DNA from 2 places in the Proteiniborus ethanoligenes genome. Region 1 is predicted to be linked to the other one. Evidence: predicted binding sites of a transcription regulator. Region 1 holds the regulator's gene; the other holds the start of a gene.
What was found. The regulator LexA, encoded in region 1, represses DNA repair genes until DNA is damaged. The targets are predictions, from matches to a motif close to CNAACANNTGTTNG.
Positions count from the first base shown of each region.

Region 2: the regulator LexA is predicted to act here: its motif matches at 1,146-1,159, upstream of BLV37_RS07065 (DNA polymerase IV).

Region 1 is NZ_FNQE01000009.1:61,107-69,515, forward strand. Features, by position in the region: gene BLV37_RS05145 (NAD(P)/FAD-dependent oxidoreductase) at 1-905, shown strand, start outside; gene BLV37_RS05150 (4Fe-4S binding protein) at 935-1,327, shown strand; gene BLV37_RS05155 (aldehyde ferredoxin oxidoreductase family protein) at 1,347-3,503, shown strand; gene thiS (sulfur carrier protein ThiS) at 3,520-3,717, shown strand; gene BLV37_RS05165 (tyrosine recombinase XerC) at 4,258-5,235, shown strand; gene BLV37_RS05170 (LysM peptidoglycan-binding domain-containing protein) at 5,289-5,591, opposite strand; gene lexA (transcriptional repressor LexA) at 5,753-6,376, shown strand; gene BLV37_RS05180 (methionine gamma-lyase family protein) at 6,398-7,711, opposite strand; gene hfq (RNA chaperone Hfq) at 7,907-8,137, opposite strand; gene miaA (tRNA (adenosine(37)-N6)-dimethylallyltransferase MiaA) at 8,227-8,409, opposite strand, start outside.
Region 2 is NZ_FNQE01000014.1:12,504-20,912, reverse strand. Features, by position in the region: gene BLV37_RS07070 (M56 family metallopeptidase) at 1-1,094, shown strand, start outside; gene BLV37_RS07065 (DNA polymerase IV) at 1,196-2,281, shown strand; gene BLV37_RS07060 (4a-hydroxytetrahydrobiopterin dehydratase) at 2,307-2,642, opposite strand; gene BLV37_RS07055 (YaaL family protein) at 2,823-3,131, shown strand; gene BLV37_RS07050 (pro-sigmaK processing inhibitor BofA family protein) at 3,241-3,513, shown strand; gene BLV37_RS07045 (50S ribosomal protein L25) at 3,639-4,271, shown strand; gene BLV37_RS07040 (hypothetical protein) at 4,302-4,481, opposite strand; gene BLV37_RS07035 (hypothetical protein) at 4,745-5,236, shown strand; gene BLV37_RS07030 (protease complex subunit PrcB family protein) at 5,251-5,919, opposite strand; gene BLV37_RS07025 (sigma factor G inhibitor Gin) at 6,154-6,339, shown strand; gene BLV37_RS07020 (aminotransferase class I/II-fold pyridoxal phosphate-dependent enzyme) at 6,438-7,856, shown strand; gene tmk (dTMP kinase) at 7,893-8,409, shown strand, end outside.

The DNA.
Region 1 (8,409 bases):
GTGATATTGAATTTAAGCAAGGAGGATATTTAATAGTTTCATCTACAGAAAAAGAGGATGCTCAATTTAAAAAGAATGTTGAGCTTCAAAAGTCATTAGGCATACCGGTAGAATATCTAACTCCAAAGGAAGCTGCTGAAATAGTTCCTTATTTAAATACTGAAATAATTAAAAGTGCAACATTCTGTCAAAAGGATGGTCATTTAAATCCTTTTTTAACTACAGATGCTTATGCAAAGGCTGCTAAGAGATTAGGTGTTAATATATATACATTTACAGAAGTCATAGGAATCAAAGCAAAAAACGGAAAAATAGAAGGAGTTATTACTAACAAAGGCGAAATATTAACTAATATAGTAGTTAATGCTTCAGGAGGCTATTCTAAGAAAATAGCGGATATGGTCAATATAGACATACCTGTATATTCAGAAAGACACCAAATACTAGTAACTGAGCCTGTAGAACCAATGCAAGAACCTATGGTTATGTCTTTTTCCTTAAATATTTATTGTCAGCAAACGCCACATGGGTCATTTATTATGGGCAGGGGGGATGAGGATGAACCTAAGGATTTAAGAACAACATCAAGCTGGCAATTCTTAGATGAAATGGCCAAAACGACTACTAAGCTCTTGCCTCCTATTGGTGAGCTTAGAGTTATAAGGCAATGGGCAGGGTTATATAATATGACCCCTGATAAGCATCCTATCTATGGTCCAGTAAAAAACTTAGAAGGCTTTTATCTTGCTATAGGCTTTAGTGGACATGGCTTTATGCTTGGACCTATGACTGGATTATTAGTTTCGCAACAAATATTAGGAGAGAAAACTACAATCGATATTAGTAAGCTTAATCTTGATAGATTTGAAAAAGGTGAGCTTGTATTTGAACCCTCTGTGGTTTAATAACTTTTATATTAATTGGAGGTGGTATTTTGAAGGTTTTAGCAAAAATAGAAGAGCGTTGTATAGGATGTCATCTGTGTGAAGAAACTTGTTCTCAGGCATACTTTAAAGAAAAAAATTTGAAAAAAGCTTCATTAAAAGTAACTGAAATAGTTGATGGGAATAATGAAATAATTACTTGTACTCAATGTGGAGAATGTATTGATATCTGCCCAGTAGAGGCCATTTATAGGGATAATAGAGGAATTGTTAGAATAAGAAAAGATATCTGTGTAGGCTGTCTAATGTGTGTAGGATTTTGTAATGAAGGAGCTATGTTCTATCACGATGAGCTTACAGAGCCTTTTAAATGCATATCTTGTGGATTATGTGTTAAAAAATGCCCTGCAAATGCAATTTATATAGAAGATATATCAATGTAATTTTAAGGGGGAGAGTCTATTGACGATAGATGCACTAAGAGAGAGTCGAAGATTGCTTAAAGAATATAAATATGAGCTTGGTAAAATTGAAAAAGGTTATGCGAATAGAAGCTTGTATATAAACTTATCGGACAATGAAATTAGTTCTATGCCAGTTACAGAGATGATGAAAGAAAAACTTATAGGTGGGAAAGGATTTGGACTATGGTATCTATGGGATAGTGTTGGTCCAGAGACAAAATGGACAGATCCAGAAAATGCAATAGTGATTGCTAGCGGTCCTATAGGAGGAATTACTCAATATCCAGGTGCAGGTAAGTCTTTGGTAGTTACTATATCGCCACTTACTGGAATACCTATAGATAGTAATGTAGGTGGATATTTTGGACCACTATTAAAATTTGCTGGTTGGGATGCTTTAAAGGTACAGGGAAAGGCAGAAAATGATGTAGTAGTGTATATTGATGGAAACGAGGGCATTGTAAGAATAGAGGAAGCTCCACTAGAAGCTATAGATGCACATGTATTAGGGGAACAGCTAACAGAAATGTATGCTGATTCCGAGGAGGATAAAAGAAACATAGCTGTTGTAACTGCAGGAACAGCAGCGGAAAATACTTTAATAGGATTATTAAACTTTACTTTTTATGATGTAAGAAGAAAAGTAACAAGACTTAAACAGGCAGGTAGAGGTGGAATAGGTACAGTATTTAGAGATAAGAATATTAAGGCTTTAGTAGTAAAGTTTAATGGAGTTAAAGGTGATTTAAATAACCCTGCAGATCAAGCTAAAATTAACAGAACCGGATTAAGACTTCATAGAGAAATAAATCGATTTGATGATGAGCAGTGCAGAATGAGACAGGTAGGGACAGCTAATATAATTGAGGTAATGGATGAATATGATCTATTGCCTGTTCACAATTATAAATACGGAAGCCATAAAGATACTTATAAAATTGCTTCTAATGTATTTAGAGATAATTATTTAACACAAGGTAAACCTGATGGTTGTTGGTATGGCTGCTCCTTATCATGTGCTAAAGCAGCAGATGGCTATGAATTAAAAACAGGACCATATAAAGGGGATAAGGTTACAATTGATGGTCCAGAGTATGAGACGGCAGCAGGCGTAGGTGCTAACTGTGGCATCTTTGACCCTGAATATATATTAGAATGTAATTTTTATTGTGATACATATGGTATTGATACTATTTCATTTGCTACAATAACAGCTTTTTTGATGGAATGCTACGAAAATGGAATAATTGATAAAGATATTACTGGTGGCTTAGAACTAACTTTTGGCAATAAGGATGCTGCAATGGAACTTCTTCATCAAATGTCTAGGGGAGAAGGTTTTGGTAAATTAGCAGGATTAGGCATTAGAAAACTTAAAAAGATATTTGTTGAAGAGTACGGTGCAGACAAAGATTTCCTGGAGGATATTGGTATGGAACAGAAGGGACTTGAGTATTCTGAGTACCTGCCTAAAGAATCTCTTGCACAGCAGGGAGGTTATGGATTAACAAATAAAGGTCCTCAGCATGACGAAGCTTGGTTAATATTTATGGATATGGTCAACAATCAAATACCAACTTTTGAAGATAAAGCTGAAGCATTACATTATTTCCCTATGTTTAGAACCTGGTTTGGTCTCATGGGGTTGTGTAAGCTACCATGGAATGATATTGTACCTGCTAGTAATTTTTCTGCTGATGAGCCTGCTAAAATACCTGAGCATGTACAAAACTATGTAGATTTGTACAATGCTATGACTGGTAATAATATTAATAAGGAAGAGTTAATAGTACAATCAGAAAGAGTGTACAATTTTCAAAGGATTTTTAATATAAGGATGGGTTATGGTAAACGAGAAAACGATAAAGTCCCATACCGTTCTGTAGGCCCTGTAACAGTTGAAGAATATGAATCAAGGAAAGAAAGATATGATAACCAGCTTAGGGAGAAATTAAATTATGATCCAACTGGAAAGTTCACTGAAGAGAAAATTAAAATTCTTAGGGCCTATAGAGAAGAACAATATGAAAAACTAATAGACGCAGTATATAAAAGAAGAGGTTGGACAATGGATGGCATACCTACTATAGAAAAATTAAAGGAAATAAAAATGGACTTACCAGAATTAATAGAGGTGGTAGAAAAGCATCTCTAATTTACAGGAGGACAAAATGATTTTAATAAATGGTAAGGAGCATGAATGGAAAGAGCATTTAACTGTACAGGAAATTCTTGATATGAAGAAATATACTTTTCCTAAGATTATTGTAAAGGTAAATGGCAAATTAATACCTAAGCAAGAATATGCAAATGTCTTAATAAATGATGGAGATGAAATACAGGTCATTCATTTATTAGCTGGAGGTTAAAATGTAACAAAATATTTAGTGTAATATAAAAGAAGCTTATTCAAAGACAAGTTAACATAAAAAAATTATGTTAACTTGTCTTTGCTTTAATTAAAACAATTTGTAAGACTAAAGAATAAAAAGAGCTTCTTAAATCAAGTTTTATTATCAAAGTGCAATTTTATTATATTTCAAAAATAAATCAAGCTTACATTTGACTTATAAGGCGTTTATTTTTTCTTTATAATGGTTTTATATCAAAATGCATCTAAAAACGTTTAAAATGGATTTTAAGGCCCAATAAGCGAATTTTGATATTGTTATAGTAAGAAATCTAATGAATTAGTTGAAAAACATTTTTAGGATTGAAAATATGTATGGTGACGAGCTTTTTTTAAATAACAGATTATAATATTCGGTGAATCTTCTACTAAATTATATGAAAACTATAGAGATTAAAAAAATAATATTAAAATATGTAGATTATGTAGAAGGATTTTGCGAAAAAATGTAGAATATTATTATACAAAATGTATATTTTGTATAATAAGGAGTGAAAATATGGATAATCTACCAATAATATTAGAAGATTTTTTAAACTACATAGAAACCATCAAAGGAAAATCTGAAAACACAACAAAAGAGTATTTTTTTGATTTACGTACCCTCTTTCGGTTTTTAAAGCTCAGATATAAATTAGTTGATAAAAGTATTCCCTTTGACGAAATAAATATATCTGATGTAGATGAAAGTATAATTCAAAGAGTCACATTACAAGACCTATATGCATTTATATCTTTTGTTGATAAGGATCGTAACAACAAAAATCATGCTAAGGCTCGGAAAGTTGCTAGTATAAGGTCTTTCTTTAAGTATTTGAATACAAAGGTTAAAATTATTGATAATAATCCTGCCCTAGATTTAGAATCACCAAAAACAAATGTTAGACATCCTGTTTATCTTTCGCTAGAGGAAGCAGAAAACCTGCTAGATTCAATAGATGGAACCTATAAAGAACGAGATTATGCTATTATTGTACTGTTCTTAAATTGTGGTCTAAGACTTTCAGAGTTGGTTAGTATAGATATTGACAAGATCAAAGGAGATACTTTAACTGTTGTAGGTAAAGGAAACAAGGAACGAACAATTTACTTGAATGATGCATGTATAAAAGCTATCGAGGATTATTTATTAGTAAGACCTACAGAAGGAGTAAAAACACCAAACGCCTTGTTTTTAAGCAATAGGAAAAGCAGAATTAGCAATAAAACTGTACAATATTTAGTAAAAAAATATATTAAAGATGCTGGTTTAGATACTGAGATTTATTCTACACATAAGCTAAGACATACTGCAGCAACTCTTATGTATAAGTATGGGAATGTTGATATTAGGGCCTTACAACAAATTTTAGGTCACGAAAATGTATCTACAACTCAAATATATACTCACATTGACGATGAAAGATTAAGAAAAGCCGTAAAAAGCAATCCCCTATCCAATAAAATACGTGAACAGCAGGATAATGATAGTAAGTAATATTGGCGTAAAATAGACCCTCTATTATCTGAGGGCCTATTTTATGATTTATGTTAGTATGTAGGAATTTTTATAACACTGCCTGCTTTTATTTCTGCTGTTTTCATATTATTGAATTCCATTATTTCATAGACAATCTTTCGGACATCTTGATTATAGGGATTATTTCTTTTAGCTATTTCCCAAAGCGTATCACCAGAAATTATGGCCATTTCTTTGTAGTTATTATTATTTGAACTATAAGCTAAACTTATTTTAGATATATTGCTTGTTAAAATAGTTATAATGCAAAATACCAAGGATAAAAAAATAGTAAATCTTTTTTTATTTGCTATTCTAATTCTTTTACGTTTCATAGCTATACCTCCGTTATCTGTAGAACATTTGTTCTTTAATTCTAGTATAATAGAACATGTGTTCCTTGTCAATGCTTTTTAAAAAAATATAGAACAAATGTTTGCTATTTATTTATATATATGTTATAATAGCAGAAAATAGAGTGTTGGGAGGTTCCATTATGTATGAAGACTTATCGTCGGTTCAGTTAAAAATACTTGAGTTCATAAAAAGTGAAATATATTCTAAAGGATATCCTCCTGCAGTAAGAGAAATTTGTAAGGCTGTCAACTTAAAATCAACCTCTACTGTTCACGGGCATCTTGAAAAAATTGAAAAGAAAGGCTATATAAGGAGAGATCCTACTAAGCCTAGAGCGATTGAAATTTTAGATAGAGTTGACAATATTATTCCATTTCCAAGAAAGGAAATAATAAATGTACCTATAGTTGGCAAAGTTACTGCTGGGGAACCTATATTAGCTGTAGAAAATATTGAAGATTCATTTCCTTTACCTATTGACTTTGTAGAAAAAGAATCTGTTTTTATGTTAAAAGTTAGAGGAGATAGCATGATTGAAGCTGGCATTTTAGATGGAGATTTTGTGCTAGTTAGACAGCAAAACACTGCATATAATGGTGATATAGTAGTTGCTCTTTTAGACGATGAAGCAACTATAAAAAGATTCTTTAAAGAAAAAGACCATATAAGGCTACAGCCTGAAAATCAATTTATGGAACCTATCATAACAAGAAATGTATCGATTCTAGGTAAAGTAACAGGAGTATTTCGTAAGATAAAGTAAAGTAGAAAAAGATAAGCTGGCTTAATAAACCAGCTTATCTTTTTCTATTAAATTATTTTTATACAAATTATTTAAACTCATCATTACTCCCAACTTACAGTGGCTATAAGTTAATCCACCTTGATAATAAGCAAAATAAGGTTCCCTCATTGGACCATCAGCACTTAATTCTATAGAAGAACCCTGTATAAAAGCCCCTGCTGCCATTATTACCTCATCCTCATATCCAGGCATTTCCCATGGCTCAGGTGTTACAAAAGAGTCAACCGGAGAAGCGCTTTGTATTCCCTGACAGAATTTAATCGCTTTTTCTCTGGATTTGAACTCTACTGCTTGTATTATATCACTACGCTTATGATTAATATCTGGTACTACTCTAAATCCTAAGCCTTTATATACTAAAGCAGTTAAAAGGGCTCCTTTTAATGCTTCCCCTACTATCATGGGTGCTAAAAAAAGACCTTGTAAGGTGTTTCTAGTGGTGCCAAAAGTTAAGCCACATTCCTTACCTATTCCAGGAGCTGTACTTCTATTAGCAACTAGCTCTATTAAGTCTCTTTTACCTACTATGTATCCTCCAGACAAAGATATACCTCCACCTGGGTTTTTGATAAGAGAGCCGGCCATTATATCTGCTCCTACATCTGTAGGCTCCTTAGTTTCAATGAATTCGCCATAGCAGTTATCAACCATAATAATTACTTTATCATTGAATGCCTTAATTTTGTCTATAGCCTCTTTTATTTCATCTATAGTTATGGCATTTCTGTCACTATATCCTGTAGATCTTTGAATTAATATTAGCTTAGTATCCTTTGATATTGATTGAATCACTTTTTCAATTTCTATTTTTCCCTTTGAATCAAGAGAAATTTCTCTATACTTAATACCATAGTCAATAAGTGTGCCCTTCTCTTTACCTTTTATTCCAATAACCTTTTGTAAAGTATCATAAGGACTTCCAGTTATTGAAAGAAGCTCATCTCCTGGTCTTAATATACCAGACAATGTAAGGGTTATTGCGTGTGTTCCCGAAACAATTGTAGGTCTTACTAAAGCATCTTCAGTATTAAATACATACGAATATATTTCTTCTACCTTTTCTCTTCCCACATCATCATATCCATAGCCAGTTGTCCAATTAAAATGAGTAGCATTTAGTCTAGCCTTCTGCATTGCATGTATAATCTTAAATTGATTATATTCTTTGACTTCTTCAATGTGAGTTAAATAGTTCTTTTTAAGAATTTCATCTTTGCTTAATACATAATTGATAATATTTTCACCAATCGCATATTGTTTACATAATATATCTATTGTATACTTGTTCAACATATCACCTTCTATTATTGTTATCTTATGTATTGTAACATATGATAACAACAGTTTCAATCAGAACAATAATGACATTGAAAATAAAGAAGCTTTTCTTGGTACTCTATATTAAGTAGAATTTCTTATTCGTTATATAACAAAGCCTTTTAAGTCTTAATATACTTAAAAGGCTTTGTATACTGTAAATAGAAATTTCTATTCAAAGCTATCACTGCTTTTATTCATAAAACTGATAGATTTACTTGGTATAATAGTTGAGATAGCATGCTTGTATATTAAATTTTGTTTACCATCACTATCTAAAACTATTGTATAATTGTCAAAGCCTTTCACCTGGCCTTTTAGTTGATAACCATTTAATAAAAAAATTGTAATAACAGTATTTTCTTTTCTTACTTTGTTTAAAAAAACATCTTGCAAATTCATAGTAGTTTTCACTTTTTTCCCTCCCCTTATAGAATTATAAATTTTATAACTTAAAATATAAATTCCCTGTTTGTTTTCTATATTCTACTTTAATTAATTTTTTCCTTTATGTATTCAACAATATGTTCAATTAAATTATCCTTATTATCAAAATCATGAACATCTATCCAATTAATATTTTTTTCTCTTCTAAACCAGGTTAATTGTCTCTTTGCAAATCTTCTTGAATCTCTTTTGAGTATTTCAACAGCTTCATCTAAGCTGCACTTTCC
Region 2 (8,409 bases), on a different contig from region 1:
TAGAGGAGCTAAATTCTATATATAATTTAGAATATATAGGCGAAAATAATAAGTTTTATTTTGGGTGGGCGTATCCAACGGATATAGCATATCCCCATGATAATGAGGAGCTAAAAAAATCCTATGAAAGGACTACTGAAGCAGCCTCTAAGATAAGGGAATCTATAGAGATTATAGAGCCTGGTAATGATAGATATGCATATAATGAAAATCTAAAATCAGCATATGAAGGCTTTGTAGATGGAGTAGAATTTGGGCTAAATTCTCCAGCGGAGGAAGTAGTTAAAAATTGGGGAGAGCCACTAGACATAGGCTATCTATATGGAGGACTTTATTTAGCATATGAGGATGTAGTATTTTATACAGATGGATATATGAAAAACGACAACAGCTATACCTATGGAACCATAGGTAGAATAGATACAAGAGAAAGCTATGGCATTAAAGCAGGAGCCATGACTACAGATATGGTAATGGGTGTTTTAGGTGAGCCTGACGGATGGCAAGTCTATGATGAGGAATGGAAGGACCCAGAAGGGGATATTCATCCTAAGGCATATTATTATGCAGGGGATTATACCATAACCATATCCTATAGAGTAGACAATAGACTTGTTCAATACATTAGTATAGATGATTATAGACCATTGCCAGTTGTAGGCAGGGGAGGTTTTTTAGTTCTTAATGACAATGAAAAAGAAGCATATGAAAGATTTATACAAAATTTTGATGAAAAAGAGCTAAATGGACTAAGTGTCATAAGTATATTAAAGCTTTATCTTCATTGCCATAAGGAAGGCAATTTTGAAGCACAGTGGGAATTATACACCAAAGAAGATACAGAATTTGGCTGGGATAAAAAAGAACACATAGCCATGCGTAAGAAAGAAGAGGAAATAGATTTTAGTAGGTACTTTGAGAATCCCGTAAATATAGAAATAGATTATTTTAGAGACCGTACAAGAGCAACATTATCATGGGAGGATATTAAAATAAAAAATGATCCTTCAAATTCACCAGGAAGCAGAATTAACTTTAGATTAGCAAAGAATAAAGATGGTATATGGAAGGTTGAATTTTCACGAAAAGATTAGCTTTAGAGTCTAGATTATTCTAGGCTCTTTAATTATTCTTAAGCTTTACACAGAACTTATGTTCTATTATAATATAAGTATAAAATAGGCTTTATTAAGGAGTGATTCCTATCTATACTTCTAAATACTTAGGTCAAGCTGAGAAACTCCATATTATTCATGTAGACATGGATGCATTTTATGCATCTGTTGAAGAGCATGATAATCCTAAATTAAAGGGCTTACCTATTATAGTAGGAGGCTTAAGCAATCATGGCATAGTAACTACTGCAAACTACATAGCTAGAAAATACGGAGTTCATTCTGCCATGCCTATTTTTATGGCTAAACAAAAATGTCCAAGGGCGTGTTTTCTGCCTGTTAGAATGGAGAGGTACAAGGAGGTTTCCAGACAGGTTTTCCATATTTTATACGGTATTACTGATTTAGTCGAGCCTTTATCTATAGATGAGGCTTATTTAGATGTTTCAAACATAGAAATAAATCCTATTGAAATAGCCCAAAAAATAAAAGAAGAGGTAATGAAAAAAACTGGCTTAACCATGTCCATAGGTATTTCCTATAATAAGTTCTTAGCAAAGCTAGCCTCAGATTGGAATAAACCTAATGGGTTAAAAATTATTACAGAAGACATGGTGCCTAGTATTTTATTACCACTTCCAGTTAAATCTGTCTACGGAATCGGGAAAAAAACTTCAAAAAGGTTAAATAACATAGGCATATATACAGTCGAAGATTTGATGAGGCTTTCAGAAGAATTTATGGTAGAATTTTTTGGGAAATCAGGCATAGAAATATATAATCGAATCCGTGGTATTGATTCGAGAGAGGTAAATACAACTCGTGAAAGAAAATCTCTAGGGACAGAACGTACCTTTTCAAAATACACAAAGGATAAAGAAATACTTAAAGACTATCTTCATAGATTTGCATTAGAGATAGAAGCATCCCTACAAAGTAAAAATCTTCAAGCCAAGACAATAACATTAAAGATAAAGGATATCCAATTTAGAACTCAAACAAAAAGTAAAACCTTAAACAACTATATTAGTAGCTATAATGATATATTTGAGCTGGCAGTTAATCTTCTAGACGAAATTAGATTAACACAAGATATTAGACTAATAGGTTTAACTGCATCTAATCTTATTACATTAAAATTAGAACAGCTTTCCTTATTTGATTGAAAGGTAGTATTCTATCCCTTGTTTCTTAAGCCTTAGTAAGCTCGTCAATTTTTGCAGCTAAAATAAAGTCATTTTCATGGAGCCCATTTATTTTGTGAGTCCACAATTTTACTAGGACCTTTCCCCATGAAAGGTAAATATCAGGGTGATGGCCTTCCTTTTCTGCTAGTTCACCCACTTGGTTAGTAAAATCTAAGGCTTCTTTAAAGTTTTTAAATTTATAACTTCTTTCTAATCTTTGATAATCAATTACCTTCCATTCCTTATCTAGAGATTTATGAAACTGGATTATTTCATCTTTTGTTAGAGGCTCAGCACCAATGCTACAGGGAATACATTTTTTTGATGAAAGCTCATTCATTAGCCAACCTCCTTTCTCCAATTAAAAGAAGGGATACCCTTCCTTTTATAATTTATATATGCATTATATGTATACCCAAAGATAGATAATCAAATACTATAGACTATATGCAAAAATGTATAACTTATCCACAAAAAGTTAATAATCATACCGTAAAGCTTGAAAGAAAGGGGTATGAATGTGGATAAATCGAAAAACAAAACAGTAAAGACTATGGGGATGAATGTAAATATTAATAGCTTTTTTAGTAAACTAAAAAATAATTTAGGAACAAATGAAATAACTGAAGATGAAAGGCTTCTAACTGAACTAAATAAAGCTCTTGAGGAATGGGAAAATGCAGAACTGTATTTTCAAAGTGTAGTAGAGCCTGGACTAATAGATTACGCAATACATAATATGGAGGCTTCTAGAACAAAATATCTTTATTTACTGAAGAACGCAAGAGAAAAGGGTATAAGAGCAGAAAATTTAAATAATAGCTTGTAATATTTGTCCTCAAAACTCCATATATTAGAAATACAACAGGAATATTATGAAAGATAATATTCCTATTGTTTTTATGAAGAGCTAATATTCCATACATAGAGGTGAGAAAATGGGATTGGGAATAGAAATCAGTGTAATACTTGCTTACGCAGGTGGGCTAATCCTTTTATATTTCTTAGGATGGCTTCTTATAATTCCAATTAAATATTTATTAAAATTAATTATTAATGGAATAACAGGAGGAATCCTTTTGCTGCTAGTAAATCTTTTAGGAGGATTTGTAGGTATATCAGTAGCTATTAATCCTGTAACAGCACTTATAGCAGGATTTTTAGGAGTTCCAGGGGTTATTCTGCTTATCGTATTGCAATATATATTATAGATATTGTAAGAGCTGAATTACATATCTAAAGCATAAAAAAACAATCCGAAATTAGCCTCATTTGAAATTTTCTTAAATTTCTGGTTTAATATATATATACCATAAAAACTAAAGGAGGAATTTTAATGGGAGTACCAAAAATAAAAGCGGAAAACAGAAAAGAATTAGGTGGAATAAATTCAAAAAAGCTTAGGGCTTCAGGATATACACCTGGAGTTATATATAGCCATGGTGAAGACACACAAACCATTAGGCTTGAAACCCTAGAATTAAACAAACTTCTTAACCGGTATGGGGAAACTGGAAGAATTGAAATTGAACTAGAGGGAGAAGCAGTATCTGCATTAATTAAAGAAGTTCAAAGAGATCCAGTAATGGCCACAGTATTACATGCAGACTTCCAAAGACTATCAGCAGATGTACCGGTTAGAATCCGTGTACCAATAGCTATTCAAGGAAGAGAATCAGTAGAAGAGGCAACAAGAGGAGTTGTAGAGCAGCAGCTAATGGAAATAGAGGTACAATGCTTGCCTAAGTATATACCTCAATATGTAGCAGTAGATGTATCTTCTCTTGATTTTGGTCAAAACATAGTTCTTTCTGATCTTGATATTGCAAAAGATGAAAACTATGAAATATTTACTGAGCTAAGTGAAGTAATAGTATCCTTAACTGCTAGTAGTAAGGTTGAAGAGCCTGAAGAAGAAACAGAAGTACCTATTTATGAGAGTGAAAAAAGTATTTTAGAAGAAGAATAAAATATAGCCCAGGATTATCCTGGGCTATAACTATTTAACTACTCTTATCCTAGACTTCTTTGAAGATTTTTCATTGTTAAAATGAATCCTTCCCATACCTACCGGTGCAGAGTTTGTAGGTACTTTAATAGTACTAATAATATCTACGAAAATAAAAATCTGAAATATTAAGACAGGAATTAGCAAAATACTCAATAGGATGACCTTCATATTATCATCTCCATTACAAAAATTTACAAAACAATATAAAATAAGTCTTTGTTTTTACATTATATCATAAAAAATGTGTTTTTATATAGATAATAAGAACTAATAATAAGGAAAAATGTAAAATATTTATTGTAGTTACTATACTAAGTCTTGAAAAGCATAGTAGAAAGGATGTATTATAGTATATAAGTTAAATTGTTTTCAATATAGAGAATCAGAAACTGACACATGACAAAAATCTATGTTAGAAAGGAAATAATTATATGAGAATTTCATCAATAGTAGTTGTAGAAAAAAAAGAAAGACCCTTTTGGCAGATCGTTTTATCTATACTACTAGGAATAATCTTCATAAACTATTTAATAACCTTATGTAACTATTTAGGCGAAAAGTATGCTGGTATTGCAAGTGTAGTAGTACTCATTGCTTCCATTGGGATTTGTACTCTAATAATCATGAAGCTAATGTCACATTTTGTATACTCAATAGAAGAGGATACACTAGTATTTGAAAGAATAATAGGGAAAAAAAGAAACATAGCTTTAACGCTCAAGCTAGACGAGATAACTAGCTTAAAGCCTTATAAAGAAGTGAAAAAAAAGGATAAAGAAATTGCATTGACCTACAAATTTGTATGCTCTAGAGAACATGACGAGTACTACGCAGGAGAATTTGAAAGGGAGTCAAAAAAATATAGGTTTATCTTCAAGCCTACAGAAAAAATGCTAGAGGTTATAAATAAAAGCTTAGAGTAAAAATAAAAGGTGAATTACTCACCTTTTATTTTTTGTATACTTATAATAACCATCTGGTCATATTCATTCAAGTTGTAAGAGAATTTAACCTGGTCATTTTGATTTAATTCTGCTACCGTTTCCTTAACATCATCAGACAGCCTATAAACTAAAGGTTCATTATTTACAATTATCTCACAGGAATTACTATCTGCAAGACCAACAAAAACTCCTTCTTCCTCCATAGCTTCATCAGAATCTTCTACAATAGATGTGTTTGTAAATTCACCAAAGCTTATGCTTCTAGAATCCTTGGGAATTCTAATTAAGGCATTAGGATAGGTTAAGGCTGTAGTAACCATTTCATCAGGCTTAGGAGCATTAACCTGACCATTTATTATAATAGAACCTTCTTCTCCTACTACTGAAGAAATCTCCACAGAGTACCCTCCAGAAGGCTTTTCACCAGCACCTACTAAGATATAAGTGTAATCCTTAAAATTAAAAGAAGATAAATCCTCCTTCTTGTAATTTTCATTAAACCATTCTTCCAGCTGGCTATCTGTTAAAGCATCTGAACCTACCATTTCAAAATCAATATTTCCTATAGTAGCAGATGTGCTTTTCCCTCTTGAACAAGCAGTAAATAATGATATGCTTAGAGCCATTATCATGAAAAACACAATAATTTTTTTATTCTTCATCTCTGTAAATACCTCCTTAATATAATTTGCCATAGGATAAGTCTACTTTCTTATGATTTTAGACGTAAATTATTTATATTAGTTCCATGTGTATAGCTTTGGTAGCCTGTAGCTGTACTAGCTTTAGAGAATCTTAGGTCATATGAATAAAATCAAGAACAATGGCCATGCAATGCGAATAGAATATAATATAAGGGCAATAATTAAGATAAACTAGTTTAAGGAGTTGGTCTAATGAACCCTAACATATGCCAGATATGCAATGGAATAGAAAAAGACGGAATTAACTTGTTGGGAGCACATTTATGTACGAATTGTTTAAATAGAATATCAAAAACAGATATAGATGACATAGAATATGAATATTACAAATCAATAATAAAAAAAACTTGGCTTAATTACATAATTGAATACAGTTAACAAAAAAAGATATAGAGGCAGACTCTATATCTTTTTTACTTAATTAAAATAAAGGAAATTGACTCTAAAAGTAGAAATAATACATCAGGAGGAATGCTATGAACACACCAATTATAAATGGTTTAAAAAAATATATTTTAGAAAACAATACAAGATTTCATATGCCTGGACATAAGGGAAAAGATAGTCTAAGCTTTTTAGGAGGTCTAATACCATATATAGACGTAACAGAAGTAGGAGGGACAGATAATCTTCATAATCCTGAGGGCATAATCTATGAAAGTCAAAAGCTTTCAGCAAAAGCTTTTGGAGCAAAGGAAAGCATTTATTCAGTAAATGGAACTACTGGCGGATTACATGCAGCAATTATGGCCTGCATTAGGCCAGGAGGCAAGGCTTTAATACAAAGAGATTGTCATAGAGCAGTATACAATGCACTAATACTTGGAGGGATAACACCAAAATACATATATCCTAGATATAGTCATGAATATAATATAGTTACAACACTAAATCCAGATGATATAGAAAAGGAGCTTACAGAGGATAGTGAAATAGAAGCTGTAATAATTACTTATCCTTCATACTATGGAATATGCTCAGATATAAAGAAGATAGCCGAGATAGTACACAAGCATAATAAGATTTTAATAGTAGATGAGGCTCATGGAAGCCATTTAAAATTTAGCAAAAGACTCCCTGTATCTGCATTAGAAGCAGGAGCAGACATAGTAGTACAAAGCACACATAAAACCTTACCTGCATTTACCCAAAGCTCCATAGTACATGTAGGCTCAGATAGAGTAGACATTCACAGATTAAGAACCTTTATTTCTATGCTACAAACCACAAGTCCATCCTATATACTTATGTCCTCCATAGATTTTGCAGTAGCCTATATGGAAATGCATGGAGAGTACAAGCTAGGATGCTTACTGGACAATATTGAAAAATGGACATCATATATGAAGGATATTCAAAACCTTACTATACTTAACAAAGACTCAAAGAATAACGAAATCCATGACTTTGACAATACAAAAATACTTCTTAAGGTTCATGGTGTCACCGGAAAGTCTGTAGAAGATATGTTAAGAGAAAAATATAATATACAGCTAGAAATGAGCGATTATTATTATGGAGTTGCACTAACTTCCGTATTAGACGAGGATGAGGACCTAGAAAAACTTGCATATTCTATTGAGTATATATGTAAAAGGTACTCCTATATTGAAGAAGACCAGAATAAAATAGATATAAGGCAGATTAAACCAAAGCTACATACAACCTTAAAAGATGGCTTTTATAGTGATAAAACTGAAATAGAACTAATCAAAAGCAGTGGCAGAATAGCGGCGGACTTTATCATACCTTATCCTCCTGGTATTCCAATACTATGTCCTGGTGAGATTATAACAGAGGAAATTATTCAATATATCCAGGCCTTAAAGAAAAATAATATGCAAATATTAGGCTTTTTAGATTATAATAGAGAGAAGATAAGGGTAGTTAAATAGACCAACGTGTAAGAGCTTAGGGAAAGGATGATAAAGATGAAAGGGATTTTCATAACATTAGAGGGACCTGATGGTTCTGGGAAAAGCACAATAACCAGATTGCTATCAGAATATTTAAAGGAAAAGGGGCAGGATGTAGTCACTACTAGAGAGCCTGGTGGAACAAAAATAAGTGAAGACATAAGAACGATTATACTTGATAGCAAAAACACAAGTATGTCTAATGTAACAGAGGCACTTTTGTATGCTGCTTCACGAGCACAGCATGTTTCACAGAAAATAGCACCAGCTATAGAAGAAGGTAAGATAATTATTTGTGATAGATTTGTTTTATCGAGCCTTGTATACCAAGGCATAGGTAGAGGGCTTGGAGTAGATAAGATTAAAGCCATAAACGATTTTGCTATCCAAGGAGTAGAGCCTGACTTAATATTATTTTTTGATATATCACCAGAGATTGCACTCAAAAGGAAAACTAGAAGAAACCAAGGCGATAGATTAGAACGAGAAAAGCTAGATTTCCATCAGAAAGTATATGAGGGATATCTAAGTT